DNA from 3 places in the Peribacillus sp. NPDC058075 genome. Region 3 is predicted to be linked to each of the others. Evidence: riboswitches for the same ligand, from Rfam matches in the RefSeq annotation. Region 3 holds a riboswitch; each other region holds the start of a gene.
What was found. A riboswitch is a leader RNA that binds a small molecule or an ion and turns the genes downstream of it on or off. The one in region 3 is predicted to bind lysine.
Positions count from the first base shown of each region.

Region 1: it holds a riboswitch for lysine, as region 3 does, so the genes downstream of both, ACFVS1_RS18595 (amino acid permease) here and ACFVS1_RS03365 (aspartate kinase) in region 3, are expected to answer to the same signal.
Region 2: it holds a riboswitch for lysine, as region 3 does, so the genes downstream of both, dapA (4-hydroxy-tetrahydrodipicolinate synthase) here and ACFVS1_RS03365 (aspartate kinase) in region 3, are expected to answer to the same signal.

Region 1 covers NZ_JBHVSL010000002.1:170,268-181,368, forward strand. The annotation lists gene ACFVS1_RS18580 (metal ABC transporter ATP-binding protein) at 1-695, opposite strand, end outside; gene ACFVS1_RS18585 (metal ABC transporter solute-binding protein, Zn/Mn family) at 708-1,631, opposite strand; gene ACFVS1_RS18590 (LacI family DNA-binding transcriptional regulator) at 2,265-3,227, shown strand; lysine riboswitch at 3,483-3,667, shown strand; gene ACFVS1_RS18595 (amino acid permease) at 3,763-5,214, shown strand; gene ACFVS1_RS18600 (glycoside hydrolase family 13 protein) at 5,264-6,943, opposite strand; gene ACFVS1_RS18605 (Ger(x)C family spore germination protein) at 7,029-8,108, opposite strand; gene ACFVS1_RS18610 (GerAB/ArcD/ProY family transporter) at 8,105-9,205, opposite strand; gene ACFVS1_RS18615 (spore germination protein) at 9,229-10,740, opposite strand; gene ACFVS1_RS18620 (YhcN/YlaJ family sporulation lipoprotein) at 10,892-11,101, opposite strand, start outside.
Region 2 covers NZ_JBHVSL010000001.1:1,562,730-1,573,830, forward strand. The annotation lists gene ACFVS1_RS07850 (glycosyltransferase family 2 protein) at 199-918, shown strand; gene ACFVS1_RS07855 (sulfite exporter TauE/SafE family protein) at 1,245-2,117, shown strand; gene cysC (adenylyl-sulfate kinase) at 2,130-2,726, shown strand; gene sat (sulfate adenylyltransferase) at 2,795-3,973, shown strand; gene ACFVS1_RS07870 (DMT family transporter) at 4,266-5,180, opposite strand; gene ACFVS1_RS07875 (Lrp/AsnC family transcriptional regulator) at 5,435-5,905, shown strand; gene dapA (4-hydroxy-tetrahydrodipicolinate synthase) at 6,512-7,408, opposite strand; lysine riboswitch at 7,546-7,724, opposite strand; gene ACFVS1_RS07885 (DUF2690 domain-containing protein) at 8,213-8,689, opposite strand; gene ACFVS1_RS07890 (sensor histidine kinase) at 8,864-10,312, shown strand; gene ACFVS1_RS07895 (response regulator transcription factor) at 10,309-10,995, shown strand.
Region 3 covers NZ_JBHVSL010000001.1:655,618-666,718, reverse strand. The annotation lists gene ACFVS1_RS03375 (succinate dehydrogenase cytochrome b558 subunit) at 1-207, opposite strand, end outside; gene ACFVS1_RS03370 (YslB family protein) at 592-1,062, shown strand; gene ACFVS1_RS03365 (aspartate kinase) at 1,125-2,357, opposite strand; lysine riboswitch at 2,448-2,624, opposite strand; gene uvrC (excinuclease ABC subunit UvrC) at 2,686-4,458, opposite strand; gene trxA (thioredoxin) at 4,562-4,876, opposite strand; gene ACFVS1_RS03350 (electron transfer flavoprotein subunit alpha/FixB family protein) at 5,063-6,040, opposite strand; gene ACFVS1_RS03345 (electron transfer flavoprotein subunit beta/FixA family protein) at 6,112-6,885, opposite strand; gene ACFVS1_RS03340 (enoyl-CoA hydratase) at 7,012-7,785, opposite strand; gene ACFVS1_RS03335 (fatty acid metabolism transcriptional regulator FadR) at 7,910-8,497, opposite strand; gene ACFVS1_RS03330 (long-chain-fatty-acid--CoA ligase) at 8,697-10,394, opposite strand; gene ACFVS1_RS03325 (GNAT family N-acetyltransferase) at 10,803-11,101, opposite strand, start outside.

The sequences.
Region 1 (11,101 bases), on a different contig from region 3:
TCCTGCAAGTATTCGGGAATGAACACTTCTTCTGTCGGACCTATTTTCATCACCTTTTTATTCAATAACATCGTCCAGTCGAAATATTCCTTCACGGTAGATAGGTCATGATGCACAACCAGAACGGTTTTGCCTTTTTCCTTCAATTCCATCAGCAATTGTATGATTGCTTTCTCCGTTGCGGCATCCACCCCTACGAACGGTTCATCCATAAAATAAATATCCGCTTCCTGTGCCAATGCACGGGCCAGGAATATCCGTTGCTGCTGTCCGCCCGATAGCTGGCTGATCTGGCGGTTAGCATATTCAGCCATCCCCACCTTTTCCAGGCACTCCATCCCCTTCTGCCTTTCAGACTTACCTGGCCGCTTCAGCCATCCGAGATGACCATATCTGCCCATCATCACGACATCGAGTGCATTGGTCGGAAAATCCCAATCCACTGACTCCCGCTGTGGTACATACCCGATACTCTTCCTCATCGATTTATAAGTAGAACCCTTTATTGTGATTTGCCCCGATATTTTCGGAATCAATTCGAGTATTCCCTTTATCAAAGTGGACTTCCCTGCTCCATTGGGGCCTATGATACCAATTAAATTTCCTTCCGGCACCTCAAACGAGACATCTTCGACAACCGGCTTCTTATGATAAGCAATCGTTAAATTTTCGACCTTCAAAGCTGCTTGATTCATAGTTTCTTCCCCCTATTTCAATGCACGGACGATGGTGTCAGTATTATGACGGACCATTCCGATATACGTTCCTTCTTCCGTCCCTTTTTCACCCATTGCATCCGAGAACAATTCCCCGCCGATTTCCACTTTGTGACCCTGCTTCCCCGCTCCTTGAATGACAGCCTCGATAGCCTTCCTTGGTACGCTTGACTCAATGAAAATCGCTTTTATTTTGTTCTCAACGAGATAATTCCTCATATCCGTCACATCTTTTGATCCATATTCCGATAAAGTATTGATCCCTTGGAGACCTCTTACATCCAGGCCATATGACTGCCCGTAGTATCCAAAAGCATCATGTGCTGTTACGAGAACCCGTTGATCTTCCGGTATTTTATTAATTTCCTCTTGAACATATTTATCAAGTTCCTCCAAATGCAGAACGTACTCCTCATAATTTTCACGATACTCTGCTTCATGTTCCTGATCATTGGCAATCAATTCTTTCTTGACTGACTCCGCCGCTACGATCCAAAGCTTTACATCAAACCATACATGTGGATCATGTTCCGTTGCACTCACTTTGCGAAGCTGGTTCTCCTTGAAGTCCTCCGTTACGGCAATTGTCGGTTTATCCTTGCTCATCATTTCAAAGATATCCGTCATTTTCCCTTCAAGGTGCACACCGTTATAAAAAATCATATCGGCCGAATCCAAAGTCTCCACATCACCCTGTGTTGCTTTATAAAGATGGGGATCCACTCCGGGTCCCATTAAACTAGTGACCTCGACATGTTTACCGCCAATATTCTCCACCAAGTCCCCTATCATTCCTGTCGTAGCAACTACGTTCAACTTGCCATTGTCCTTATCCTGTTCGGTCGTGTCATTGCCGCACCCCGTTAAAATCAGCATTGCAGCAAGAACGCCCCCAATAAATTTTAGAAAACCCATCATTTCCCCTCCCCTTTTTCATTCCCCTAAAAATGTTTACCTAATGCAAAATTAAGTGTAAAATTTTTTACATTGTCGTAAATGCTAAAAAGTTTCCTATACACAACTTATTTTATACTATACACAATTATTCAAAAAAAGTGCAACTATTTTTCAAACATTAACAAAAAGGCGAATGATTTTTACGCACAGCAAAAACCGTCAGGAATCTCCCCTGGAGAGTTCTCTGACAGTCAGTTTTTCCATACATGAAACGTAACAATGAAGTTATATTTATATTGTGGAGTTTTTATGGTGAATATAAACCATGGGGACTATTTCGGGACGACGTAAAATTCACAAGTAAATGTGGGGATCTCACGCATTCGAGTGCATTGCCACTCATTTTTCCTGTTTCAGGGAAACTGCCAAATACGCAAATCCCAATTCAATTCCACAAAGCACAAACAGGGCGATTAAGGTTTGGAACATCATGATCTCCTCCTCCTCTAAGACTTATACCCATCTTAAAGGATGAAACCAATACCAGAACAAGACCTTATATGAAGAAATCTTCAGCAGGCTCACTCTGATCTCTTGCCCTGAAATGGGTTTCATATTGTACAATATATAAAAAGAAAAAACGGTGATACCATGACAAATATTAAAGAAATAGCTCAATGTGCCGGTGTATCTGTCTCAACAGTGTCCCGTGTATTGAATGATCATCCATATGTAAGCCCCGATAAAAGAAAGAGCGTCTTAGAAGCGATCGATCGTTTGAATTATACGAGAAACATTAACGCCATTCATCTTTCAAAAGGCAAGACCAATCTTATCGGCATCATCATTCCCTTCAACAATCATCCATATTACGGAGCAATCGTTAACGGAATCACTAAACAGGCAAATGCAATCGGCTGTCATATCGTCATCTTTCAAACAAATTATGACAGAGAGAAAGAAATCCAGGCTTTTAATATGCTGCAAATGAAGCAGCTCGATGGCATCATCGTTTGTTCAAGGATTTTGGAAATGAAAATCCTCTTGGATTATCAAAAATACGGACCGATTATTTTATGTGAAGATACAGCCCAGGCCGAATTCTCATCCATCAGCATAGATCATTATGCCGCTTTTTCCTGTGCCCTTGAGTACGTAATTACTAAAGGATATAAAAAAATCGGATACAGTCTCGGCCGTAAAAAGAGCAGAAATAGTTCCCATCGTACAAAGGCCTTTAACGATATCATGAGAAAACATAAACTGATAAACAATAAGGAATGGCTGTTTGAAGGCAGTTATCACATCAAAGACGGTGAACAATTGTTTCAGGATTGGAATTCAATGACGGACAAACCTGAAGCTCTCATCATCACGAATGATGACACGGCGGCAGGCTTCATTCTTACCGCTAAGAAATCGGGTACAAGGGTACCGGAAGATGTGGCCATTCTCGGCTTCAATAATGATAGCCTGAGTGAAATGCTTGACATCACAACCATTTCCTTACCACTAGAATGGATTGGTAAAATGGCAGTGGATCTATTTGAGAATCCTGAAGTGGTCAAACATGTAAAACTGGACTATGCCCTTATAAAAAGGAGTACCGTTTAGTTATCAGGATGCTTTTTTTTGGTATACTATCACTTGAATCTTTCCTTATTGCCATCTTTCATTTACTAGGAAAAAATAACCACACAAAATAATCATTGCGATATCCCAGAAGTTATTTTATAATTTTGATATAGTAAAGTTTACTCAATTACTAGCAATCTATTAACGGTTGCATGCATTTCATGAGTACAATCGTACGACGTCACTTACAAATTGGCGCAACGATATTAGAAAATTGAATACTTCCTCATTTACCGATGAGTTAGAGGCTGCAGCTTATAAAAGTAAGACGGACGAGATTCTGGAAAATTAAAGACTCCGTTTGAAAGGATAAGTTGCCGAAGTTAGGGTATATTCCATGTATATTCTTGCTGGCGGTGTTACCGAACAGGAACACCACTGTCACGTTTTTTCAAAAAGCGTGGGGAGCTATCTTCGGAAGGATAAACGGGTTTATTATAAACAGCCGTCGATCTTTTTCGACTGCTGTTTTTTATTTTTCGTTCCCTTCCAATAAAAAGGAGTGTAACATCAATTGTCAAATTCACAATTACCATCAAGCCCTACTGAACTGAAAAGGAGCCTGAAAGCGCGTCATTTAATGATGATTTCATTAGGTGGAACGATTGGAACAGGTTTATTTTTAGCAAGTGGCGGTGCCATTCATTCAGCCGGACCCGGCGGTGCCTTGGTGGCATACGCGGTCATCGGCATCATGGTTTATTACTTAATGACAAGTCTTGCAGAAATGGCAGCGTTCATGCCGGTGGCCGGTTCGTTCCGTGTCTATGCATCCAAATTCGTCGATCCATCTTTCGGTTTTGCGATTGGTTGGAACTACTGGTATAACTGGGCAATCACCATTGCCGCCGAATTGGCAGCCGTTGTCTTAATTATGAAGTTCTGGTTCCCGGATAGCCCTTCATTTATCTGGAGTGCCATTGCGTTAATCACTATGTTTCTTATCAATTACATGTCAGTTAAAGGTTTCGGGGAAACGGAATTCTGGTTTGCCATGATCAAGGTCGTGACAGTCATCATTTTCTTGATTACGGGTGTACTGATCATTCTCGGAATCATGGGTGGGAATGACCCAATTGGTTTTTCCAATTTCACGATGGGCGAAGGTCCCTTTAACGGAGGGTTCTTCACGATTCTTGGCGTATTCATGGCTGCCGGCTTTTCATTCCAAGGAACCGAATTGCTTGGAGTGACTGCTGGTGAAAGTGAAGATCCAGAAAAAAATATCCCTAAAGCGATCAGATCCGTTTTCTGGCGCATCCTCTTGTTCTATATCCTTGCAATTTTCGTTATTGGAATGATCATTCCGTTTACGGATTCACGTTTATTGAGTCAAGATGTTGCCGTAAGTCCATTCACGCTTGTATTTGAACGTGCCGGCCTTGCATTTGCTGCATCCATCATGAACGCGATCATTTTATCATCCGTACTCTCTGCAGGTAACTCTGGCATGTACGCTTCAACCCGTATGCTATGGGACTTGGCACGTGACGGGAAAGCACCGAAATTCCTAGGCAAGCTAGATAAAAGAGGCGTACCTGTGAATGCACTTATCGTGACTTCATTAGTTGGCTGCGTTGCATTCTTAGCTTCATTTTTCGGTGATGGCGTCGTTTATATCTGGTTATTGAATGCTTCAGGCATGGCGGGATTCGTCACCTGGGTAGGGATTGCGATTGCCCATTATCGGTTCCGCAAAGCCTACGCTGCACAAGGCCTTGATATCAATGATTTACCATACCGTGCAAAAGGCTTCCCATTCGGGCCTATATTCGCACTTGTCCTTTGTATGATCATTATCATCGGACAAGGCTATCAGGCTTTCAGCAGCAATGGGATTGACTGGAATTCAATGTTCGTTTCCTACATTGGCTTGATTCTATTTTTCGTCCTATGGATCGGCTATAAAATTAAGCATAAAACGAAAATCATTCCCCTTGAGGAATGTGATCTTAAATCAAAATAATACGCAAAGGACCTGCTCTTCCCTAATCGGAGAAGAACAGGTCCTTTTTTCATTTCAAATGATAAACACGGCATTCATAAGGTTGCATGGGTTTGCTGGAGATTCCTTCTTCCTCCTGATCATAATTCCCGATCAGCCTTGTGGCAGAATAGGCATGCAGCTCTTCAGGCAAAGTATAGGGAGCATGCTCTTCTTTAAAGTTGCATAGCACCAACAGCTTTTCTTCTTCAAATGACCTCGTGTAGGCAAATATTCGTTCATCATCCGGCAACAGCAGTTCAAAACGGCCATAAACGACGATATCATGTTCCTTGCGTAATTGGATAAGCTTTTTATAAAAATGAAAAATGGAATTGTGATCATTGTAGGCCTTTTCTGCATTAATCTCGGAAAAATTGGGGTTAACCTTAATCCAAGGAGCCCCTTGCGTGAATCCTGCGTTCCGGGAGTCATTCCACTGAATCGGTGTTCTCGCATTATCGCGGCTGCGAGCGTGGATGGCTGACATCATCCGCTCTTTTGACCAGCCATGAGAATTGACGAGTTCGTCATATGAATTCAATGTTTCGATATCCCGGTATTCATCGATGCCCTCAAATGCCACATTGGTCATGCCAAGCTCTTCCCCTTGATATATATAAGGTGTACCCTGAAGCATATGAAGACAAGCGGCAAGCATCTTAGCGCTTTCAATGCGATACTTTCCATCATGACCAAACCTTGAGACAACCCGGGGCTGATCATGGTTGTTCCAGTATAAACTGTTCCAGCCATCCCCCTCCAAACCAGTCTGCCATTTGGAGAGAATTCGCTTTAAATCGGTTAGCTTCCATTGATCGTTACTCCATTTCCCTTCTGGTCCGCTCCCCAAATCCATATGTTCGAATTGAAAGACCATATGTAGCTCACCACGATCTTTACCTGTGAACAATTGCGCTTCCTCCGGTGTGACGCCTGGCATCTCCCCAACCGTAATCACGTCATATCCAGAAAGTGCCCGCTGATTGATTTCCTGCAAAAACTCATGTATGCGCGGGCCATTCAGGAAAAACGGGCTTCCGTCACCATACTGCTTCTCATGATGAATGGATCCATCTGAATAGCTTTGATCTTTTGAAAGGAAGTTTATGACATCCATCCGGAAGCCATCGACACCCTTATCCAGCCACCAAGTCATGATGCTGTAGATTTCTTCACGGAGCTTAGGGTTCTCCCAGTTTAAATCCGGTTGTTTCCTGCTGAATAAATGTAAATAATATTCATCTGTTCCTTCATCATATTCCCATGCTGAACCTTTAAAAATGGACTCCCAATTATTTGGCTCTTTCCCGTTCCTACCAGGCTTCCAAATATAATAATCACGTTTCGGATTATCTTTTGAGGATCGGGATTCCTTGAACCACGGATGTTCATCTGAAGAATGGTTGACCACCAGGTCCATCATGATCTTCATTCCACGTTCATGAACCGCCTTCAACAGCCTATCGAAATCTGCCATGGTCCCGAATTCAGTCATAATTGATTGATAATCACTGATATCGTACCCATTATCATCATTGGGAGATTGATAAACAGGGGATAGCCATATCACGTTCACTCCCAGCTCTTGTAAATAATCGAGCTTCATAAAGATCCCGTTTATATCCCCTATCCCATCGCCATTACTATCCATAAAACTCCTTGGATACACTTGATACACAACTGCTTCTTTCCACCATGCTTGGTCCATGTCTTTCCCCCTTTTTAGCCGCATTGATATAATCATTACACCAATACCCCTATTATAAAGGGGGAAACTTCAGAATATTCTACTTTTATTCAGCTATTCCCGTTTGAATCATTTCAATATCCAGATCCACCTCGATTGGAATATGGGGATATGCCTTCTCCCAATGTTTTTGATCGAAATTTCTTGTTTTACTTTTTGCATGATCACCGAGTGCAATAGGATCTATATTGTTCTCTTGAAACATAATTACCATCTTATTTAATTTTTTACCAATGACATGCTCTGCCTTGGTCTCTATTTTATTCAGGTCGACCGCTTTGCCCAAGTCATAGCCTTGGACCTCTAGCAGACTCGCCTTTAATTTCACTTCAATCCTGACCTCGGGGTCTTGATTGGCATTCGAAATATGATAACGGACACGTGACTCCACGTTATTGATATCAGTAAAGTTATCTTCCTTCCATTTAATTTCATAACTCCCCATCTTAAAGTTTTCACTAAGGACTTTATATAAAAAGCCGTCCTCATAAGGAATATATTTACCAATATAACGATCCTTCTTAAACAAGGCGATCCCTTTTACCCGTATTTGGTCTTCTGCTGTTTCCAATAAGGGCAAGACTGGATCGATTCCTTTACCATGACACGCATATAAATACCTATGAAGATCTACATCAGGCAAATTAGTCCTTATATTCTGTTCGATCAGCTCTTTCACTTGAACCCCTGGAGTTTTAATCAACTTCGGCTCCATTTTAACTAGATCCTCCGCCTTGCCTTGAACGACCGCTAAATACAAATCCCTTCCCACCATTGGGTCACGCCTATATGTATCAACATAATCATTCAACCCCTTGCCTGCCAATTCTTCACCATATAGAATGACATTCAGTCTCCCGCCGACAATCGGGAATGGTGTTTTTGCATTTTCCTGCTGGCGGGCTGCCTTTATATCATGGGAGACCGCTTCATATACTTCTTTACCTAGGTTTGCTTCCTCCCCAGGCTGAGGAACGCTGACAACGACCGTCCCTTTGATTTTTTTGTCTTCGGCATCATAACCTACGACTTCAGCAATTAAAATATCTTCTAATATTTGCTTTTCCACGCCGCACGCCGTCATCAAAAAGCCTGCTAATGTTATCAAGAGAAGTTTGATTTTCACGATTTATGGCCCCTAACTTTATAGACGATCGACTGCCATATGAATAAAAGAGGGAGATACAAATAAACGATATAAAAACCAATTTGAGAACTGATCGTGTTAAACTTATCGATTCTATAGCGGTTATCCAAAAAAATGCAGGAAACTAAGATGATCACCAGAATGAATACCAACATCTTTTTCTGTCTAAATCCAAATACTCTTTTCGCTGTCCTGCTTGCTGCCCAGGCCCCTATGCAAACATTCGGCAGCACCATGAACAGCCAAACGGAAATCCCAATGTATTCGAACCTTTCAATGAATGGAAGGTCTACGATTTTCCATAACGTCAAAGTTGCCCAGATTACATCTTTCAGTTGATCTTGATGATAGTAGGCTAATGAAACAATAATGGATACTAAATAAATTGACATAGTAAACAACGCCCCTAAGTGGGCCCACTTTTGAGATTTTTCACGATTTTTAATGAATGGATAATAAATGAGGAGTAATTCAAATCCAAGGTAATTCAGGGTCATCTTCTTACAGGCCTTCATGATTTCCAAAAAGGAATGATCAAGAAAAGGACCCAAATTTTCAAAGTGGGCATACTTCAATGGGAAATAGTTCAAAAGGAATAATGGCGATCCGATAATAAGCCCAATTATGCAAAAACCAGTTATGACCCTGAAGCCTCCCTCCACAAAACTATACACGAGAATAAGAATGATGGTTATTAACATCAGGACATTGACACCAGGGAACATCCAAACCTGAATGACTTCTAAATAAGTCCTGATAAGAAGGATGGAGATCATTATAAAGTAGAGGATGAATAAAATATTGAAAGCATTTCCGACCCATTTACCAAACAAATCCTTGTGGATGGCGACCAAGTCAATTGTTTGGGGACCCCTGCCTAAAAGCCTGAAACACATCCAAAGCAGAACATTTATGATCAACCCTGATATGAGGACCGATATCCATGCGTCTTGGCCAGCCTCTTTCGCTATGATTCGTTCAAACCCCAATATCCCTACTCCAATCTGCATGCCGGGCATGAGGAAAAAAACAAAAAATGGAGATATTTGTTTAGTTTCATTTGGTTTGACTTCCATACCTTCTCACCGCTTTCTACACCTTATTCATCAATATCGTTATGGGAGTTTCGCGTTTCCGCCTCCTTCCTTATCCTTAGTGGATTTTCCGTCCGCAGAAACTGAGGGCGTTTTTTCTGTTTTGAAAAAGGGAGGCGAATCAGACTATCTTTAAAGTCATGAATTCTTAACGGGTAAAGAGGATCTAAATAAGGACTGCCAAGCGAAGTCAATCTCAATAAATGACTTAAAATGAATGCACTGCATAAAGCAATTCCAAACAGTCCGTACAACTGCGCTGCAATTAGAAAAGGAAAGCGGATAAGGCGAATCGTATTGCTGATTTGGTAAATAGGCACCGTAAATGAAGCCAAGGCAGCCAAAGCGACAAGCATCAACAAGACATTACTGACAAATCCCGCTTCAACTGCTGCTGTACCGATGACAATACCGCCAACAATTCCGATGGTCGAGCCTACCTTAGCAGGCAGCCTGACAGCTGCTTCCCTGAGCAATTCGATTGTCCCTTCCAGCACGATCGCTTCCAAAATCGGCGGAAAAGGGATCACGCCCCTGGAAGAGATTAGGATAGGCAGCAAATCCGTTGGAATCACTTGATAATGATACGTTAAAACGGCAACATACAGAGGTGAAGACAACACGGAAAACATCACCGCGAAAAGCCGAATCAAACGGAATGAAGTACCGAGATTCCAAATTTGAAAATAATCCTCAAATGACGAAAAGAACGAAATGATGGTATTGGGGCCAACTAATGCATGAGGAGATCCATCCAGCATGATTCCTATTTTCCCTTCCGATAATACACTGGCCAGATGATCAGGCCGCTCCGTATCAATCAGTTGTGGAAACATCGAATTCCGATTATCCGTGATCATCTGGCTTACAAACGAAATATCGACGATCGTATCATATTCTATATCTTCTATTCTTTGCATGACTGTATTAACGATTTGTTGATTTACTATCCCATCTATGTAGAGTACCGCTAATCTTGTTTGCGAGATGCTCCCGACCCGAAATTCCTTGGACTGCAATTCAGGAGTGGGCAACCGGTTACGGATCAGATTCAAATTCGAATCAAGCGATTCAACAAATGCCTCCTTTGACCCAACGACCGTATACTCCGACTCAGGTGTGGAAATTTGCCTTTTCACACTATGAACACATGGAATCAGCAAACACACTTCATCATCTTGCTTGTATTGAACCATGACTGATCCGGCCAATACCAACCTTTGAATGTCTTTTAGATCAGCCGTCAATTTCATATCTTCCATCGGAATATCGCCTTTTAGTTGCTTAAGGACCTTCTTTGGTTGATTCGACATGACTGCCAATACTTGTTCATGGAGCTCTTGTGCACTAACCAGTGAATTGAAGTAGGAGATGGTATAGCCATCACCATCCGGGAATTGGAAGGTAAGAAAATCATTAGACGCTTTAAACTTTTTAAGGAGTTCCAGAAAATTCTTGGAAGTAACCTGAAAGGATGCTGCATCCATTTTCCTCCTGCCCTTAAAAAACCTCACCATTCCACCCCCGTTGCCTGTCCAAAGTTATCGTTCATTCGATTATTGTAACCACCCTATTTAAAGTTAGTCATGATTCACCGATATCCTTAAAATAGGAAAAGACCTATCCGGCATCCACCGGATAAGTCTTTACGTCTTCATTCTTTATTGATTACCTTGGGCTTGGAAAAATCCGCGTTACAAGTTCACGGAACTCTTCAGCGAATCCTGCAATGGGTTTTCCATTCTCGATATCATTCGCATACCCTTCCATTCTTTGAACAAAGTCCGGGTTTGCCGACACATAGACTTGGTCTACCGATGGATCCGCTTCCCTTACTTTATCAGCAATTCTTTCTTTAAGATCATTCGTGATATCCTT
Region 2 (11,101 bases), 910 kb from region 3:
GTCAAAGAGCCATGTAATATACGTATGATTAACTAATTGGATTTATAGCGTTTTAATTTGGAATGACTCGTTTGGGAATCGTTCATCACTTAATAAGTGTGAAATAAATATTAATAGGAAAATGAATGATTCATTATAAAACGGATAGCCCTTGATGCTCACGAAATACATGGTAATCAATTGAAAGGCGGTTCATAAATGTCTAAAGTATCGATTATTGTTCCATTCTATAATTGTCCATATATCGATAAAGCTTTGGAAAGCTTGTTCAACCAAACCTACAAAAATATGGAGATTATCGTAGTCAATGACGGTTCTACATTATATTCAGAAAAAATCGATCCGTTTCTGGATAAAATAATATATATCAAAAAGGAAAATGGGGGAACGGCCAGTGCATTGAATACCGGCATCAAAAATGCAACAGGTGATTATATATGCTGGCTTAGTTCAGATGACATTTTTAACCCTGAGAAGACTGAGATTCAGTTGAAAGCAATGGAAAGGGAAGATGCACGTTTCAGTTATACTAGTTATTACTGCATTGATGATAATGGAGAAATCATTACTCCGATTATAGGGATATACCCACCTAATCAGCTTGAACTTATTAAAGCAATGATCCGAGGAAATATCATTAATGGCTGCTCGGTCATGATTCACAGAAAGGTATTTGAGCTCATCGGATTATTTGATGAGTCGCTTCTATACACACATGATTATGATTTATGGTTGCGGATCCTGCAAAATTTCAAATTTCACTTTGTGCCTCAACCGCTATTGCTATATAGGATTCATGCAGAAATGGGCTCTAAAAAGTATGAAGGCCGCATTAAAATGGAAAATAGGCTGGTGGTTAATCGACATCATGCCAAAATGAAAAAATTATTGGTAGATGAACTTAGGAAACAACAATAGGTGAGCATGATGTAAAGGAGGTCCCTGTGTTTATAAAACAGGGGCTTTTTTAGTTGTTGGAAGGGCCTGTCTTTCTCACGGGACCTCGAGGGTGGCCAAATGAAATTTCCAATTTCATATATGAATCTATAACATACATAAAGCTCTTCGCATATCTTATAGAAATCATTTATTTTCCTTAATAAAAAGGGACTGTCACCAATAAAAGCTTATGTCAGGAAGGGCTTCATTGCGTTAATCGACAGTGGACGAGCGTCAGTGCATTGGTTGATAACAGGGGACAACAGGTACGTTATAAAAAAAGGAATGCTTTGTAGGAGGAGAAAATGAGAAAACTCATTATATTTGCGTTTATCGGATTTCTGGCTCAGCTGATCGATGGTTCATTAGGTATGGCATATGGGGTTACATCCACATCGATGTTGCTGACATTCGGAATCGCACCGGCAGTGGCCTCTGCATCCGTTCATCTATCAGAAGTCGTGACAACGGCCGCATCTGGCATTTCACATATGAAGTTCGGGAATGTCGACCGCCAGGCCCTTTTCAAATTAATCATACCTGGATCTATCGGGGCATTTGCAGGAGCGTGCTTTTTAAGTAACTTACCTGGTGATCTGATAAAGCCATACATTTCGATATTTCTGCTGATTCTTGGTGTGTATGTACTTTTCCGCTTTTTAAGAACATCTAAGACTAAAAGTGAAATGAAATCAATTAATCTTACAAGAAAAAAATCGATCATCTTGGGATTGATAGCGGGCTTCGCAGATGCAACGGGTGGGGGCGGTTGGGGCCCTATTACAACTCCCGTCCTATTATCCCAAGACGGTGTTCCTGCCAGAAAAGTGGTTGGTACAGTTGACACGAGTGAGTTTGCAATTGCTGTTTCTGCAACCGTAGGGTTTCTCATTGCGTTAGGTTGGCAGGAAGTGAATTGGTTTTGGGTAACCTCCCTGATGGTAGGAGGGATTATTGCTGCCCCGATTGCTGCATGGATCGTAACGAAATTGCCATCTTATTTATTGGGAGTCCTTGTCGGGGGTTTTATCATTTTGACGAATGCTCGAACGCTGCTTGTCACATGGTCTCTCCAGGATCATTGGGTCACCGTCATATATATTCTGATATTGATTGGGTGGGCAGGTTCTTTGGCATTTGTCATCCGGAACAACAAAAAGGGGTTCCATAAAGATTAAAGGGGAGATAGTGTGAGTAAACAGGAGAATATCCATCAACACCCTTTTTCAATTACGAAAGAGCTAAGGCAAGCTCAGCACGGACATAAAAGCTATATTCTTTGGTTTACTGGTTTATCAGGGTCAGGTAAGTCAACCATCGCCAACATGGTCGAGGGAAGACTGCATGAGATGGGAATTTCAACATATATTTTGGATGGAGACAATCTACGGAATGGATTAAATGAAGACCTTGGTTTCAGCTCTGGTGACCGTAAAGAGAATATAAGGCGAATCGGAGAAGTCTCCAAATTATTTGTGGATAGTGGAATAGTAGTGTTGGCCACTTTCATTTCACCTTATGCAAGGGATAGGGAGGAAGTAAGAAAAAAAGTACAACAGGATGAGTTTATTGAGATTTATGTAAAGTGTCCCATCGAAGCCTGTGAAATACGGGATCCCAAAGGATTGTACAAGAAAGCTAGAAGTGGGGAAATCACCTCCTTCACAGGCGTTTCGGCTCCATACGAAGAACCGGAAAATCCGGAGATACTAATTGAAACCAGTCAATACACCATTGAAGAATGTGTGCAGCAGGTCATGAATTATTTAAAGGACAATGGTCTTTAATATCGACATGGCCGAATTTGAAAAAGAGAATATGAAACAAACCATATCTAATGATTGAGGGGTTATAAATGAAGGTTCAAAGAACCAGTATCGATCCACATGGCGGGAAATTGATTCAACGTGAATTATCAGGAAATGACCGTGTGGAATACTTGGAAAAGTGTAAATCCATATCGTCCCTGACCATCTCGAAATGGAATGTTTCCGATCTGGAAATGATTTCAAACGGAGCGTTCAGCCCGCTTGCAGGATTCATGGGAAAAGAGGATTACCGAAGTGTCATTAAGGATATGCATCTGGCAAATGGCGTGCCATGGACGATACCGATCACTCTTCCTGTCACGAAGGATGAGGCAAATAGGCTGAACATCGGCGATGAGGTCGCTTTATACAGGGATGACGGTGAACTTGCTGGTATCATTCAGGTGGAAGAAACGTTTGAATACGATAAACTGGAGGAAGCAAAACTCGTTTATAAAACTGACGATCCCAATCACCCGGGGGTTAAAAAGCTGTTTGGACAAGGGGATATCTATGTTGCCGGACCAATTTATTTAATAAATTGGTCATCGCATGAGCCATTCGGGGAATTTCATATGAGCCCTTCTGAAACGAGAAAGATGTTCACGGATTTAGGTTGGAATACAATTGTCGGTTTTCAAACGAGGAACCCAGTACACCGTGCACATGAATACTTGCAAAAAACAGCATTGGAAACCGTTGATGGACTATTGTTGCATCCTCTTGTCGGTGAAACGAAAAAAGATGATATACCTGCGGATGTTCGGATGGAAAGCTATCAAGCCTTACTAAATGGCTACTATCCAATGGATAGGGTTTTACTTGCCATATACCCAGCAGCAATGCGCTATGCAGGGCCTAGGGAAGCAGTATTTCATGCAATTGTTCGAAAGAATTATGGGTGCACACATTTTATTGTCGGCCGAGATCATGCGGGTGTAGGCAATTATTATGGCACATATGATGCCCAAGATATCTTTAGCCAGTTTGATCCGCTGAAAATTGGCATAAAACCTCTGTTCTTTGAACATAGCTTTTACTGCAAAAAATGTTTGAATATGGCTTCCCTGAAAACATGCCCCCATAAAGATGAAGACAGGTTTATATTAAGCGGGACCAAAGTCAGGGAAATGCTGCGGAACGGTCTTGTCCCGCCACTTGAATTTACACGTCCAGAAGTGGCTGAAGTTCTTATTAGAGGCATGAAGATGAATGAAGGCGAGTAAGCTATGGGAAACGCGGGGAGACCCACGATGTTATGAGAGATACCGACTATTGACGAAATGGTTTTGGTTCAAACTATGTAGGTACCTATAAAATTATCGATTAAGATCGTGATCGTATTTTCGCTGATACAGGAAAGCATGGTATGCGAATGCCTTTTGTCTTAAGGGCAAAATTCAAGGAGGAAAACACCAAAAAGAAGGAAGTGCAAAAAAATAACAATTCCATTTGAACAAACGAGCCTGTATCCACCTTGGATCAGGCTTTTTTTGTATTTTTAAGACCTTGAAAAAATCATGCTTGAATCTGCGATTGTCCAGAATTCTTTTTGAAAATCACCTTCGTTTTAAAATGTGAGAACAAATAACAACCTATAACCACAATACCGCTACCAATTCCTTGTACCCACGTCATTTTTTCACCTAATAATAGAAAGGCTAAAATTGCAGTAAAAATAGGATTGAAATTCAAGAAAATACCTGATGTTGTTGTACCTAGTTTTTGTACACCAATGTTCCAAAGTACCATACATGCAACAGTTGAGATAACGCCTGTATACAAAATAGATTGTATGAAAGAAGTATCTATTTTATATACTGTAAAATTGGAAAAATTAAACGGAAGAAGAACGATAAGTCCAAATATCCCAGAATATAAAGTAGACATCATGGGTGTTGTTGTTATCATGGCCCATTTGCTACAAACGGAATATATTCCCCAAACGCATACAGCAGCCATCATATATAAATCACCCGAATTAAATCGTAATGAAAGGAGTAGATCAATATTTCCTTTTGAAAGTACAAGTATTACGCCAATAAGCGAAAAAAGCATAGAAAACATTTGTAAAATATTAATTCTTTCTTTTAAAAAGAAAAATGAAAAAATAGCAATTGAAATCATGTTTAATGTTGATATTAATCCAGCATTAGTTGCGGATGTTTTCTCTAATGCTACAAATTGTAATAGGTTAAATAGAACCACACCTGTAATTCCCATCAAAAATAAAGGAAGGATTGCACTTCGAGAAGGAAATATCCTTCTTTCTTTCCACCATACAATTGGCAAAAGACAACTAATAGCAATGATCCACCTTAAACTCGTCAACGTCAGCGGAGAAGCATGGCCGACAAGTGATTTTCCAACGACAAAGTTTCCACCCCATAATAAACTTGTTAAAAGTAATAACGAAAAATAATAATATTGCATATCTTTTTGCTCCTTTTTCATCTTTCACCGTTTAAGTGAAAAAAGATCGAAGCCATTGTGCACAATGACATTTCAATTTACATAATTAATTACTAATAATTTTAACATTTTAGTTCGTTAGTTAATATATTATTTTGTATAATAGAAGAAACTTAAAATAATATTAAAAAATATAGCTGATATACAGAATTTAATTAAGTTTTGACTAGTAGATGATACCGATTTTGGAACATTTGTAAAAGGAGTGACTATAAGTGGAATCTATCGTAAGCAAGGTTCTAGATCATGTTGATATTCAAATTTTAGATTTACTTCAAAAGGATGCACAGTTAAGCAATACTGAGCTTGCCAAGCGTGTCAAGTTATCTCCACCAGCTATACATTCAAGGATAAAACGTTTGGAAAATGAAGGATTTATTAATGGACAAGTAGCAATTTTAAACCAGGAGAAGCTAGGTTTTGATTTATTATGTTTTATTTTTATGAGTACGAATATACATCAAGCTGAAAAACTGGAAGTTTTGGAGAAGGCGTTAGCTTCTATGTCAGAAGTATTAGAGTGCCATTGTTTAACAGGTGAGTATGATTATCTTTTAAAAGTGGCTAATAAAGATAGAAAGGAATTAGAAATGTTTATTAGAAAGTTAAATAAACTAGGCATAACCAGAATTCAAACTAGCCTAGCTCTCAGAGAAATTAAATATTCTACAGTTTTACCCATATAGGAAGAAAAGTCACGTTCGAAAAAGTACACTTTTTCGAACGTGTTTTGTAGAACAAGAGGAGAGAAGTAGAAGAAGGAATAAAAAATGAAGTCCTTAAATATGGAAACATACAAATCTGCAGCAAGGATCAAAATGGAGAGCAGCAACCTCAGGCATGAAATAAAAGGGTTTGGCTAAAAAACTTGTCAAAAAAATAGCCTTTGCTAAAAGAGCACAAAGGCTATTTATTCATTATCAAGTTAAATTAGTATGTTGAACTTTAAATGCGTTTATTATTTCTTTCATGAAAATATCCTTCTCTAATTTTAAATATGAACGGAAATTCTCTTTATTCGTTTGAATTTGTTAAGGAGCCATTATAAATTGGATACTAGGAAACGAGTCATTTAAGAATATTCTTATTACTTCAAGAAAATTGAGATTCTGCTTTTGCCCTTAATCTTATAAAATCATTATATTGCTCAACTAGTTTAAGCACTGAGCCGTGCATCGATTAAAAAGCAGTGCACTCTTTATGAGTTGCACTGCTTTTTAAGATTTTATCCAGTTAATTATGGTCTTTAATTAGAAATCCGGTATTAAAGTATAGTTGAATGAATCGTACCTTTATTTATTTAACAAAACAGCTTCTTCGTTTCTAGGTTGTAGTGCCATTTGTAGTGCTATTTTTTCTTCATCGTTTAAAGGAACCAATGGTAAGCGGACACCTCCAACATTTAACCCCCGCATATGTAATGCTGATTTCACCGGTGCTGGGCTTGGTGCCGCAAATAATGCTTTCATAATTGGAAGAAGTTTACGATGCGTAGCGGAAGCACTATGGACATCGCCATTTTTAAAGTTATTGATCATTTCTTGCATTTCATTTCCAATGATGTGTGAAGAAACCGAAACAATGCCTGTTCCACCGATGGCTAGAACCGGTAATGTTAACCCATCATCGCCGCTGTATAATGTAAAATCACTAGTTGTTTTGCTAATGATTTGTGCCATGGCATCTAAGTCACCACTTGCTTCTTTTACTGCCACAATATTGTTGATTTTTGAGAGGCTAACAATCGTCTCTACTGACATGTTTACAACACTTCGTCCTGGAATATTATAAAGCATTACCGGTAATGATGTTGATTGGGCAATAGCCTTGAAGTGCTGAAATAATCCTTCTTGAGACGGCTTGTTATAGTAAGGGGTAACGAGCATGATTCCGTCTACTCCTGCTGCCTCTGCTTGCCTTGTTAAGCTGATAGAAGCTTTAGTGTTATTTGAGCCAGTTCCAGCTATGACTGGAACTCTTCCATCAACAACTTCAACCACAATTTTGAATAAATCTAGTTTCTCTTCCGTTGTTAATGTAGGAGACTCTCCAGTTGTACCAGCTATTACTAATCCATCAGAACCATTAGCAATTAAATAGTTTACTAAAGTTCTCGTAGCATTAAAATCAACCTCATCATTATGATTAAACGGGGTAACCATTGCGGTTAAAACTTGGCCAAAATTCATAACTACACACCCTTTTGTATAATATTTTTTAAAAAATTCAGAGGTGGTTAGGCCCATTCAGGAGTAAACGCAAAAAAGCAACAACGAGGGTTCGCTGCTGCAGAAGAAACAATATTTATCAAAAAAATCGTTTCAGCGCGTAAGATAGCCCTCCATATAGTTTCCTATATGACAGTCCTGTATTTATTCAATAGCAGAACCAGCTTCAAGAACATGAGATTCTTTCCGCTTCGGCAAATTCCCCTTTCCACAATAGTCATAGGATCTCATTCTCCTCAAAATGTGTACTAATGGTCTTTGCTCCTCTATCCTCACTTCAAAAAGTACGAAGTAAGAAAATATTTAATTGACTGTAATATAACAAGGAATCCTTTCTATTGCAAGGCATATTTTAGAAATATTTTTTTAGAACTCATGGATGATCAATGGAATGGAGACGGTATAGGGCTGTATTCATCTTTTTTAGTAACTCAAAATTAATAGTTTTATAAAACAAACTGTATGAAAAGTTTCACCCTTTTTATCGTCAGTTTTGACAATAGATATAGCTTAAAGAAGGTATCAAGGTGGGGAGGACAGCAAGATAAGAAAATCCGTGACGTGGGAAGCAAGAAAACGATCGCTTCATTAGTAAGTAGGGCCCACTGATACAAAATTGGAACGAGATACAGCATACGTATCTCTTTCCAAAGCCATTAAGATTCGTGGGGTTGTTAACAAAGAAAATTGATCACGCATTGAACTGCGCAATGGACTAAATCAAAATGAGTAAAGATGGCAAAAATGTACGTAATTATACCGTCGTTAACAGAAAGTTTGCATTAGTACCTCATTAATAACGACCAGTGTTCGCATGAGAGCCCCACTTGAAGAATAAATACCTGCTTTGGCCAAAGCATTATACGGATCTAAATTCCATAATTGTGCAGTATTACCGGACGTTTGACCTTTCTTTATCCATCCGTTACCGCCGGAACTAGCGCAACTTGTAAATGCTCTCTTAGTCGTGCCATTAAAACTGTCACCCCAAACATTTGCATAATAATCGTAAGGAGCAGACGAATAAAACTTTAAGTAACCCCACGCCGTATGACAATACGCACTGCCTTTTAGCTGCACATATCCAATTTTCACACCGTTTTTATAGATATATTCTGTTTCATAGGTGATTGGGCTTTTAGAGGCACAGCCTGTCGAATAAGGGTTTGTATTATCGTAGGACAGTTCGGCGGAAAGGGAGCGGTTTTTAGAGTTCAGATCTTCAAATAAAAAAATATAGATCTACAATAGAATAGGATTTTTTCTGTGTATTTTAGAAAATTTTAAGATTTGTGTGATATGTTTTTTTAAATACTAAGAAAAGTAATCGTGGGAAACATTTTTTTATGCAAGAACAGCAGATAAACAACTTTTCTATAAAAGAGTAAACGAAAGATCGATACGGGGTGAAAATATTTGTCAATTAAAATGAGGTTTCTATTGTCCTACGTTGGCGTAATCCTTATTTCCATCACTTTGTTTTTAGCAGCTGGATTTTTACTTATTTTTGCAATAACCGGTGATGTTAAAGCGATAGAGCATTTATACAAAAAGTCTTATCTCCAAAAACCTTTGACTGCAGTAGAGGAAAGTGTGTTTCTCGATTTAAAGCTTTTGGCAAAAAATAACCCTGAGCAGCTTCTAAACGAAGAACAGCTGAAGAAGATTGAACATGGAGATGTTAAGATTGTCGTTAGAAAAGGTAAAAACATTGAGTATGCGTCCCAAACACTAGATAAGCTAGGTTTGATACAATCACTTCCCAAGTTCGAAGAAACGAACATCAATACGCGGGACACAATCAAAATGAAAGACTCTTTTTTCACTTATGTGAAGTTTGATTATTATTTTTCGGATAAAAGTGAAGGAAGTATTTTTGTATTGAGAAAGGCAAGTTCATATGCCGAGCTGACTCGAGAACTCTTTCCCATTTTATTCGCACTATTATTATTACTGTTTGTAATGATTATTGGACTATTAAATTATTTAGTTTCACGTAGTATCATCAAACCGATCTCCATTCTTAAAGAAGGAGCAGAGCGGATAAAATCAGGAGATTTAAACTTTGAAATTAAAGCGACTTCGAAAGATGAAATCGGACAATTGAATAGAGCGTTTGAGGAAATGAGAAAAAAGTTAAAAGAGTCCGTAAGCATTCAGCTTCAGTATGAGGAAAATCGCAAAGAGCTTCTCTCCAATATTTCCCATGATTTGAAGACACCGATCACTTCGATTATGGGATATGTTGAGGGGATTAAAGACGGAGTAGCAAACACCCCACAGAAAATGGACAAGTATTTATCGACTGTATACCTTAAAGCAAGAGATATGGATTCATTGATAGATGAATTATTTTTATTTTCCAAGTTGGATTTGAAAAAAGAACCATTCACTTTTGAAACGGTCAGATTAGATAAATATTTAAAAGATTACGTAGAAGAACTTCAACTGGATTTACTTCAACTAGGGATCCGGATTGAACTTCATCAGGTGAATAAACCGATATACGTGACAGCGGATAGAGAGAAACTGAAACGCGTATTGGCCAACCTGATCAGCAATTGTGTAAAGTATATGAAAAAAGATGAAAAACACATTTCCATTTCTCTGCATGAAGGACTATATGATGTTGTTGTACAAGTAACGGATAATGGCTATGGAATAGGATCTTCTGCTTTGCCTTATATATTTAACCGCTTTTATCGTGCCGAGGAATCTAGAAATTCTCGAACAGGTGGAAGTGGTTTAGGACTTGCGATTGCAAAAGAAATTATCGGCGAGCATGGTGGAGATATTTGGGCTACTAGTGAGATAGGAAAAGGTACAAGTGTCTTTTTTTCCATAAAGAAAGGTGAGGAAATGTGAAAAAGATATTACTTATTGAAGACGAAGTCAGTATTGCGGAATTACAAAGGGATTATTTGGAAATTAATGACTTTAGTGTCGATATTCAACATACTGGTGATGCAGGTCTCCAACAGGCCCTTCAAGGAAATTATCATTTAATCATTCTGGATATCATGCTTCCAGGGTTGAATGGATTTGAGATATGTAAACAAATACGTGCTGTCAAGAATATCCCGATTTTGCTTGTATCCGCCAAAAAGGAAGATATCGATAAAATTCGGGGGCTTGGTCTAGGGGCAGATGATTATATTACAAAACCATTTAGTCCAAGTGAACTAGTTGCAAGAGTGAAAGCGCATATAGCGAGGTATGAACGTTTATCAGGAAGTCACCCTAAATCTAATTCAATCTATGTTCATGGAATTTCAATTGATAAGTCAGCACGCAGAGTTCACATAAACGGAGAAGTGGTTCCGTTTACAACAAAGGAATTCGATACTTTAGTGTTTTTTGTCATGCATCCGAATCAAGTATTAAGCAAAGAGCAGCTTTATGAAAATATTTGGGGCTTCGAATCGGCAGCAGATGTTTCGACCGTCACCGTCCATATCAGGAAGCTACGTGAAAAAATTGAAAGAAATCCTGCACATCCCAAATTTTTGGAAACCGTTTGGGGAGCAGGGTATCGCTTCAATGTTTAAATAGCATGTTAAGGACCCGTCACGAAGGTGGCGGGATTTTTTTATAAACATTAAGAAATTTTTTGAATAAGTTAATCATTTTTTAAGAAATTGTTTAGAGGGAGTT
Region 3 (11,101 bases):
GAAAATGAGCGGTAGATAGATGACGACCCATTCTACCAAAATCTTCACGGGCGTAAACTCAATTAAATGAACTGCCCCATTAAAAGTCTCTTCTCCTTTTGTTGCCATAAAGTTTACCGATAAATGAAAAATTAGGAATAGACCGATTGGAATTACTCCTAGAAGTGAATGAAGCCTGCGATTCCCAAACTCACGATTCTTTGCCACTAAGTGCCCCCCCTTAATTTGTGAAAAATCATGCAAAGATAATCTGGTGGCTACCTTTTATCTCCGCGTGAAAATACAGTATAGAGTAAAAAAAACTCCTCTATACTTCCTTTACAATTATGTGACATGTCCATTTTACTCCTGACTTCTATGTGCGTCAAGAAAACGGATACAAGAAATCTCTTTTTCAGAATAGATTTTATTGGATTAAATTAGCTATTTTTTGTTTGTCAAGATGATATTTTGAACAAATTTCTAATTTAGCTATTAATATCTCGGTATAATTTCTCATTTTTTTCCAATTGTTATTTAAATAAATAAAAAACAGTATAATTTGCAAAAGAAATACGTTTATAATAGATTTACAGAAAGAGGCGATAAATCATGAAAAAAAATATTGCTGCTGCGATAGAAGAAGAGATTCAAACTGAAGAAATTCAAACTGAAGAATTCCTGGTTCCAGCTTTCGGATACGAATTAATCAGAGAAGTTCTATTGAACGATATTCTCGGAAAAGACTCTAATCAAATCCTCTATTGGGCAGGTAAACAATTAGCAAGAAAATTCCCATTGAATGGTGATCAGGAAGTGATTGAATTTTTCCAAAGCGCTGGATGGGGCAATCTGGAAATCTTGAAGTATACGAAACACGAGATGGAATTATCCCTGACGGGTGAAATAATCAGCCGCCGCCTGGATTTACACCCAGATTGTCACTTCCAACTTGAAGCCGGTTTCCTTGCCGAGCAGTTTACGCTGCAAAAAAAATTCCTCAGCGAATCTACGGAAGAAATTAAACGCCGCGCAAAAAAAGTGATATTCACCATCCAATGGGATCCCAGAGATCCAATCTAATGAGCCCTTAAAACAGACTTACCCTTTTTACCGGAAGTCTGTTTTTTATTGGACTCAGACACTTATGCTAGCACATTTGCATGCTGACCTAGTTTAAATGCTTCATGAAGAGATTCAACCGCCTTCACCATTTCCTTTTCATTGACGACAGTGGAAACTTTAATTTCAGATGTGCTGACCATCTTCACCTGGATGCCTGTATTGGCCATCACTTCAAACATCTCGGCAGCCACTCCGGGATTGGATACCATACCAGAACCGACGATGGATACTTTGGCCAATCCGCTCTCCGTTTCGACTCGATCGAATCCCAATAGTTCTTTATTATTTTCCAGCACGATCAAGGCCGCTTCCGTATCTTCACTTTTTGTGGAAAAAGATAGATTGGTCGTATCCTCGGCAGTCATGCTTTGAATGATGATGTCCACATTAATCCGGTTTTTCGCAAGTGTTGTGAAGATTGTGGATAATGCACCAAGTGATTGGGGCAAACCATATATGGTGACCCTCGTAATACTGTCTTCAAAAGCAATCCCGCGTACAATTAAGTTTTCTTCCATAGTTGCTTCCTCCTCAATGATCGTTCCTGATTCTCTCTCCATGCTTGAACGGACTTCAAGCGGTATTTGATAATTTTTTGCATATTCGACAGCCCTTGGATGAAGGACGCCCGCCCCCAGATTGGCAAGTTCCAGCATTTCATCATAAGAAATGGATTGGAGTTTTCGTGCGCCTTTTATGTAGCGGGGGTCCGTTGTGAAAACGCCCGTTACATCCGTATAAATATCGCATCTATCCGCATTCAGCGCTGCTGCGATAGCAACAGCCGTCGTGTCGGAACCGCCTCGCCCTAAGGTAGTAATTTCCCCATTTGCATCGGTCCCCTGGAAACCGGCCACGACCACTATTTTCTTCTTCTGAAGCTGAGCTTGGATCCTCGTGGCATCGATGTTTAAAATCCGGGCATTCCCATGAACGGATTCCGTTTGCATGCCAGCTTGCCAGCCAGTATATGAAATGGCTTCATGTCCTTCTTCAATCAATGCCATCGTTAACAGGGAAATCGTTACCTGTTCCCCCGTAGTCAGCAGCATATCCATTTCCCTCTTGCTCGGGGTTCCGGAAATATCCCGGGCCATGGAAACCAATTGATCCGTGGTTTTCCCCATCGCTGAAACAACGACGACTACCTCATTTCCATTCTCCGCTTCCTCGATTACCCGATTGGCAACATTTTTGATTTTTTCTACGCTTCCGACGGATGTTCCGCCAAATTTTTGAACGATTAATGCCATCCCCATGCACCCTCTCTACCTTTTTAGGCAATAAAAAAAGCAATGAGAAATATCTCATTGCTGTGATCACATATCTAAATACTGTAAACACAGTGAGATAGCTCTCCAGGGTATAAACCCTGACAATCCGCCATTTATTAAATGTCGGACCAGGAAAACAAGGTATGAGTCTTGTCTTCCTTCGGCGTCCTCCCCTTTCAAAACCTTTCATGGAAGCTCATACTTCTCCAGGTTTTTACTCTTGAATTCCGCACCTCTATCAGCACTTTTAAGTTGTCTAGTTAAAAATTCCTTTTAATCATAGCATAGAGATTTATCGGTAGCAAGATTATTCTTGTAATTTTCTAACGATTCCCTCGGCTACCCCTTTTGGCATGCCAGCTTCCATGATTTCCTCGGCCGTCGCCTCTTTGATTTTTTTCAATGATCCAAAATGCCTTAATAATTGCTTCCTTCGCTTTTCCCCGACTCCTGGAATATCATCAAGCTGGGAGTGAACCGCATTTTTCCCGCGTAGCTGGCGATGAAACGTAATCGCGAACCGATGCACTTCATCCTGAATTCTTTGCAATAGGTAAAATTCCTGGCTCCGCGAATCAAGAGGTACGATTTCAAGCGGATTTCCGATCATCAATTGCGAGGTCCTATGCTTTTCATCCTTAATGAGGCCTGAAAGTGGAATATCAAGGCCCAATTCATTTTCCAGAATATCCCGAACCGCTTCAACATGTCCCTTTCCGCCATCTATGATGATCAAGTCCGGAAGCGGCAGCCCTTCTTTCAATACTCTTGAATACCTTCTTCTGACCACTTCACGCATCGATTCATAATCATCAGGCCCTTGGACCGTCTTGATCTTATATTTGCGGTACTCCCTTTTTTCCGGCTTTCCATCAATAAACACGACTAAAGCGGAAACTGGGTCACTTCCCTGGATGTTGGAGTTATCGAAAGCTTCAATTCGATGCGGAGTGTAGATACCCAGTTGCTTCCCTAGGTTTTCCACCGCATTGATCGTTCTTTCTTCATCCCTTTCTATCAAAGAGAATTTTTCCTGAAGCGCGATGGAGGCATTTTTATTCGCCAATTTAAGCATGTCTTTTTTCGCTCCCCGTTTCGGGTGAATCGTTTTGACACCAAGCAGCCCTTCGGCCATTTCGGCATCCACTGATTCAGGCAGCAAGATTTCCTTTGGTTTAAAGTGGTTCGTAATCTCGTAAAACTGACCGAGGAATGTAAGAAGTTCCTGTTCGGGTTCATCGTAGACAGGAAAAAGTGAAACATCCCTTTCTATTAATTTACCTTGCCTGACAAAAAATACCTGAACGCACATCCAGCCTTTATCATAGGCAAAACCAAATACATCCCTGTCGATGAAATCCGTTGTCATCATTTTCTGCTTCTCCATCGTAATATCGATGTGGGCAATTTTGTCACGGAACTCCTTGGCCCTCTCGAAATCGAGATCTTCTGATGCCTCCAGCATTTTTTCAGTCAGTTCTTTTTTTATTTCAGTATGCCCTCCGTTCAAGAACCGGTTGATATCATCCACCATTTTTTTATATTCCTGTTCCTCTACATCATAAACACATGGGGCTAGGCACTGGCCAAGGTGATAGTAGAGACAAACGCGATCCGGTAAAGTATTGCATTTTCTTAGGGGATAGATGCGGTCAAGCAATTTTTTCGTTTCGTTAGCTGCAAATGCATTCGGATAAGGACCGAAATATTTACCTTTGTCTTTTTTGACTTTTCGCGTAATGATTAGACGTGGGTGGCGTTCCGCAGTCAGCTTTATGAAGGGATACGTCTTATCATCCTTTAGCATGACATTATATTTTGGGTCATGTTTTTTGATTAAGTTCAACTCTAAAATAAGAGCCTCGATATTGGAAGAGGTGACGATATATTCGAAATCCTCAATTTCATTCACGAGCCGGAATGTTTTTCCGTCATGCGATCCCGTGAAATAAGAACGGACACGATTTTTCAACACTTTCGCTTTGCCTACATAGATGATCGTTCCCTGACGATCTTTCATTAAATAACAACCAGGTTGATCGGGAAGAAGGGCAAGTTTATTCTTTATTTGTTGATTCATGCATTCAGCCTCCTGTTCTCCCTTTTTTACAATTATTATATATCAAGATAGCGAAAAAAGCTTCAAGTCCGCAGACTTGAAGCTTTTTTTAGCTAACCTACTATTACGCGTGTTTTGAAATAAGTTCAGCAAGTGCTTCTTTAGGTTGGAAACCAACAACCTTATCAACCACTTCACCGTCTTTAAGCACGATTAATGTCGGGATGCTCATCACACCGAATTTTCCAGCTGTTTCTTGGTTTTCATCCACATCCACTTTTACGATTTTTGCTGTATCGCCAATTTCAGTATCAAGCTCTTGAAGAACAGGAGCGATCATTTTACAAGGTCCGCACCATGGAGCCCAAAAATCTACAAGAACGACACCTTCGCTAGTATCTGTTGTGAAAGTTTGGTCAGTTGCATTTATAATTGCCATATATATTTCCTCCTCATATTTTACTCAAATAACTAAAGACAGTATACCATTGTTGCTCGAATCGATGCTAATATTTTGCTTCAGTGGTAGGATGTCCAAAGAAAGAGTAAATATGCAGGCCAAAAAAGGGGCAAGACATGTATCGGCTTATGCCAAATGTCTTGCCCCTCATCTATATTGTTTCTATTACGCGTTAACTTTAAGTTTTTTGAATTCTTCCGTAAGTAACGGAACGACTTCGAAAAGGTCTCCGACAATTCCATAATCAGCCACATTGAATATGTTAGCTTCCGGGTCTTTATTGATCGCAACGATAACCTTGGAGTTGGACATCCCCGCTAAATGCTGGATCGCACCGGAAATTCCGCAGGCGATATAAAGGTCAGGTGTTACGACTTTACCCGTTTGCCCGATTTGCAAAGAGTAATCGCAATAATCTGCATCACATGCTCCACGGGAAGCTCCTACCGCTCCGCCAAGAACTTGTGCCAGTTCCTTTAACGGTTCAAAACCATCTTCACTTTTCACGCCGCGGCCACCAGCGATGATTACTTTCGCTTCTGAAAGATCGACCCCTTCACTCGCTTTTCTAACAACATCTTTAATGATTGTACGTAAATCCTTGATATCCACACTTAATGTAGAAACATCACCAGAGCGGGACTCATCTATCGCTAATGGTTCGATATTGTTCGGACGGATTGTCGCGAATATCACGCCATCTGTAACAATTTTCTTTTCAAATGCCTTACCGGAATAGATCGGGCGGGTGAAAACGATATTTCCCCCTTCTTCTTCAATGGATGTAACGTCTGAGATCAAACCTGATTCAAGCTTTCCAGCCAATTTTGGTGCAAGGTCTTTTCCTAGGGCCGTATGTCCAAAGAATATCCCTTCTGGTTTTTCCTGTTCGATGACGGCAAGCAAGCTTTGCGCATAACCATCTGAAGTATATTGTTTCAATTGATCATTTTCGACTGCAACAACCCGGTCAGCTCCATACTGGATCAATTCATTTCCGAATTTTTGAACACTGTCACCAACTAAGACACCTACAATTTCCCCGCCATCTGCAGCAAGTTTAGCCGCACCGATAGCTTCAAATGATACATTTCTCAGTGAACCGTCACGAACTTCGCCCAATACAAGAAACTTTCTAGCCATTTATAAAAACCTCCTGTGCACTATTTTATCTTTTTGTTGTGTTTTGTTATCTTGAAAAAGTACCGTTTCGATTAAATCACTTTTGCTTCGCTTCGTAATAATTGAACAAGTTCGCTTACTTGATCACCGATTTCGCCGTCCAATACTTTTCCAGCTTCTTTTTTAGCAGGAAGGTAAATTTCAATCGTTTTTGTTTTTGCCTCAACATCTTCTTCTTCTAAATCCAGGTCATCCAATTCCAATTCTTCAAGCGGTTTTTTCTTCGCTTTCATGATTCCCGGCAATGACGGATAACGTGGTTCATTTAGCCCTTGTTGAGCTGTCACCAACAATGGAAGGGATGCTTCGATCGTTTCAGAGTCCCCTTCAACATCACGGATAACGCTTACATTTCCATTTGCGATGTCCAGCTTAGTAATGGTAGTAATATAAGGAATCTCTAAAATTTCGGCAACGCGTGGCCCCACTTGTCCAGAACCGCCATCGATTGCAACGTTCCCTGCAATGATTAAATCGGCATTTTTATCTTTTAAGTATTCGCCGATAATTTTTGCAGTCGTGAATTGGTCGCCATTTTCAATGTCGTCTTCTATATTAATCAATACGGCTTTGTCAGCACCCATTGCCAGCGCCGTACGTAATTGCTTTTCAGCCTCTTCGGTTCCGACGGAAATAACCGTTACTTCGCCGCCTTGTGCATCACGCACCTGGATTGCTTCTTCAACTGCATACTCATCGTATGGATTAATGATGAATTCCGCTCCATCCTCATTAATTTTCCCATTGGATAGCGTAATTTTTTCTTCTGTATCAAATGTTCTTTTCAGCAGTACATAAATGTTCACGATAATACCTCCCGAATGATTTGAGTTTTGAAGATTATGAATTTTATTGATATATAGTATTGTATTCTACAGATTACATCAAAATCCTGCATGATATATAAAAATAGTTATTTATACCAAAATCTCTCATTTCCCTTTGAATACTGCTTCCCTTTTTTCAATGAAAGCGCCGATTCCTTCTTTTGCATCAGCAGTATCGAAAGCTTGGCCAAAGAGGGCGGCTTCCCTTTCCACACCTTTATAGTAGGAATCATGCTTGGAATAATTTAATAACTCTATGGCAGACTTTAAAGCCAGCGGGCTTTTCTTGGCAATTTTATTGGCTAGTTCCTTAGCTTTCGGAATCAGTTCATCATCCGTGAAGGCATGATTCGCCAACCCGCATTGTACAGCTTGGGTACCTGAAATCGGTTCACTTGTAAACAGCATTTCAGCTGCCTTTGCCATGCCCACATAACGAGGAAGACGTTGGGTCCCAGCAAATCCAGGGATTAAGCCCAACTGCAGCTCAGGCAAACCCAGTTTAGCCCTTTCGGTTACCAAACGGATGTGGCAGGCCATTGCCAGCTCCAATCCTCCGCCAAGGGCCGCCCCATGGATGGCTGCAATGACCGGTTTTGCAAAAGATTCGATTTTCTCAAATACAAATTGCCCATTCTTGGTCAGCTTCTCGAAAGCTTTCCCGTCTTTCACTTCCGTAAACTCCTTAATGTCTGCTCCTGCAGAGAAGAATCTTCCTTCACCATGAAGAAGGACAACCCGTACGGCGTCATCATTCTCAATTTGTTCGAAGGCCTGTGACAGCTCTCCGATGATAGCCGAAGAAAGTGCATTTGCAGGTTCGTGATCAATCGTTATAAAAGCCACATGATTTTCGACAGAAAGCTTAAGATATTCCATATCAATCCCTCCAGGCATACTAGTCAAATTTTTTCGAAAATTTAATATGTATCACTTCCCGATAAGGCTGGAAGCAGAATTAACCGATTCTTTCGAGGATGGCTGGCCATCCTCGAAAGAATCGTTAACTTTTCAGGCCGCAGCCGCCAATCAGAAGGCGGTGAACGTCTGGGGCAAGGTCTGGGAGCGAATACTTTTGCTCATTCATGACCCAGGTCGTCACTGTTTCGTCAATCGTTCCAAAAATCATCTGCCTGGCAAGTAAATTATTTAAATCAGGCAGGAATTCGCCGTTTTCTTTTCCTTCTATAATGATTTGATCAATTAAATTTAAATACCCTCTTAACACATCATTAATTCTTAGGCGCAATTCTTTATTCGACTGTCTTAATTCCAACTGAGTGACAATTGCTAAATTCACGTCTTCTGAAAGGTTTTGAAAATGTTTTTGGATGAGCACATGCAGTTTATCCGAAGCAGTGGTCTTTCCTTTTATCTCTTCTTCGATCTGTTCCACAAAATAGCCCATTTTTTCATGGAATAATGATATTAGGATATCTTCTTTATTTTTAAAATAAAGATATATGGTTCCATCCGCTACTCCTGCCTGCTTGGCGATTTTGGATACTTGGGCTTGGTAGTACCCGTTTTGGGCAATGACGATAACGGCTGCATCAATAATTTGAGTATACTTAGGTCTGTTGCTTTTCACTGGATGTCCCCTTTCAGAAAATGAATGAACCATCATTCATATTTCTATCATAAAATGACGACCCTTTACTGTCAAGCAAAACTTCTAAGGGTCCTTACATTCCACTTATGTTCATTGTACAGTCCCCATCGATAGGTTGTCCAGCCGTTCTGCAAAACACGGAGCTCTCTTCCGCTGCTCCGTTAATAGGGGTGCTTGTTTACGCTTCTTTTCTTTCCTCTGATATTTTTTTCTTTTCTTCCTCGATTAGGACTCTCCTCAGGATCTTTCCTATCGTCGTTTTGGGAAGTTCATTCCTGAATTCATAGCTGCGCGGCACCTTATAGGAAGCCAGGTTCTTTCTGGCAAATTCATTCAATTCCTCTTCAGTGGCCCTCGCATTTTTTTTCAGTACGACATAGGCCTTGACGGTCTCCCCGCGATATGGGTCAGGGATACCTGCCACAACCACTTCCTGTATGGCCTCATGCTCGTATAGCACCTCTTCCACCTCACGTGGATATATATTGAAACCGCCTGCAATGATTGTATCCTTTTTCCTCTCGACGACATAAAAGAACCCCTGTTCATCCATGTAACCCAGATCGCCTGTAAGCAGCCAGCCATTTTTAAAGGTTTTTTCCGTTTCATCCGGACGATTCCAATATCCTTGCATGACCTGTGGTCCTTTTATGGCAATCTCTCCAATTTCATTCGGAGGAAGCTCTTCAAAGTTTTCCAGGGACAGAATCACCGCGTCTGTATCTGGCCAAGGCAGTCCAATGCTTCCTTTTACACGCGGCTGATCCCAAATGAAATTAGCATGTGTCACCGGTGAGGTTTCCGAAAGACCATAGCCTTCAACAAGCTTCCCGCCGGTAATTTTCTCAAACTGCTCCTGGACCTCTAAGGGCAATGATGCAGAACCGCTTATACATGCATTGATGGAAGAAAGGTCATATTTGGCGATATCCGGATGGTTCAAGAGGCCGATATACATCGTTGGCGCTCCTGGGAACATCGTCGGTTTCTGTTTTTGGATGGTTTTTAGCGTCGCTTTGACATCAAATTTTGGCATGATGATCATGGTGTTCCCTTCCATGACGGATAGAACCAAAACTGTAGTCATACCGTACACATGGAAGAAAGGCAGAATCGCAAGGATCCTTTCCTCGCCGCGCTTATTTTTATAAAGCCATGCATTGCACATTTTCGTATTTGCCAGCAAGTTCTTATGGGTAAGCATGACCCCTTTGGGAAAGCCCGTTGTCCCACCTGTATATTGCAAAAGAGCAAGGTCATTATCCACATCGATTGGCACAGTGACTTCTTCAGCGATCTTTCGTTTCATGATTTCGGAGAATAAATGATGATTCCCTTCATGCTCCACATTGATGACAATGCCGTATTGCTTTTTTTGAATAAAAGGATAGATAAGATTTTTTGGGAATGGCAAATATTCCTTGATAGCGGTTACAATTATATGTTCTATTTCTGTTCTTGATGCCACTGCAGAAACACGGGGAAATAAAATATCCATCGCTAAAATGATTTTCGCTCCGGAATCTTTCATTTGATATTCTAATTCACGTTCCGTATAGGTTGGATTCGTTTGGACCACGACTCCGCCGGCCATCAAAATCCCAAAAAAGCTTATGACACCCTGAGGGCAGTTAGGAAGCATGACGGCAACGCGTTCACCTTTTTGAAGACCGATACTTTTTAAATAGGCTGCAAACTTTAAAGCAGATTCATGCACTTCCCGGAAGGTTAATTCTTTTCCCTGGAAATGAATCGATACTTTATCAGGGAATTCTTCGGCTGATTCCTTCAAAAAAGAATAAAGAGGTTTATCTTCATACGACAAAACAGCAGGTATCTGTTCCGGATAAATAGCTTGCCAAGGCTTATTGCTCATTTGCCCCCTCCTTCTGAATATTCTCAATACTCTTAATCATTATAATACAATCGGGATTTTCTTACAATTGCCGAATTCATGAGTAAGATGACTGAATAATATTCTGTACAAACCATAGGGAATATTGGATGAACCACTTAAAGGGAAACAAAGAAAAGGAGTGGTTCCACTCCTTACAGACTGCAGACAAATTAGAGTGGAACCAGTTCACCTTCAATTTTCTCTTTAAAAACTTCAGCAATCCGATCCCTGTCTCCCAAGCTCCTGGCTAAAGCGTCTAGCGGGTCTTTTCTACAAGCCGGTTATTCGCTAGGAGTGTCGTAGTGATGGTCAAACTCTCTTTTAAAATCATGGTTCGGGATGAGACCATTCCGAACCTCCTTTGTCATCATACTGAAAGGAGTGGTGCTACTCCTTAGTTTTAATTCTGTACCAATACTTATATTTTTCTTCAAACCCCAGTTTCCCGTACAAACTTAGAGCAGGCGCGTTCGTTTCTATCACCTGTAGATAAGCATTTTCCGCTCCATTTTCTTTACCCCAATGCAATAGATTACGAATGAGTTTTGCGCCATTGCCTTGGTTTCGAAAATTTTCATGGGTAATGATATTGTACAGGCCTATGTATTCGTCTTCCAAAACACCCAGTCCACCTGCTGTCACCGTTCCACCCTCATCAGTCAACAACATATAGCAGGTTTTTGGAA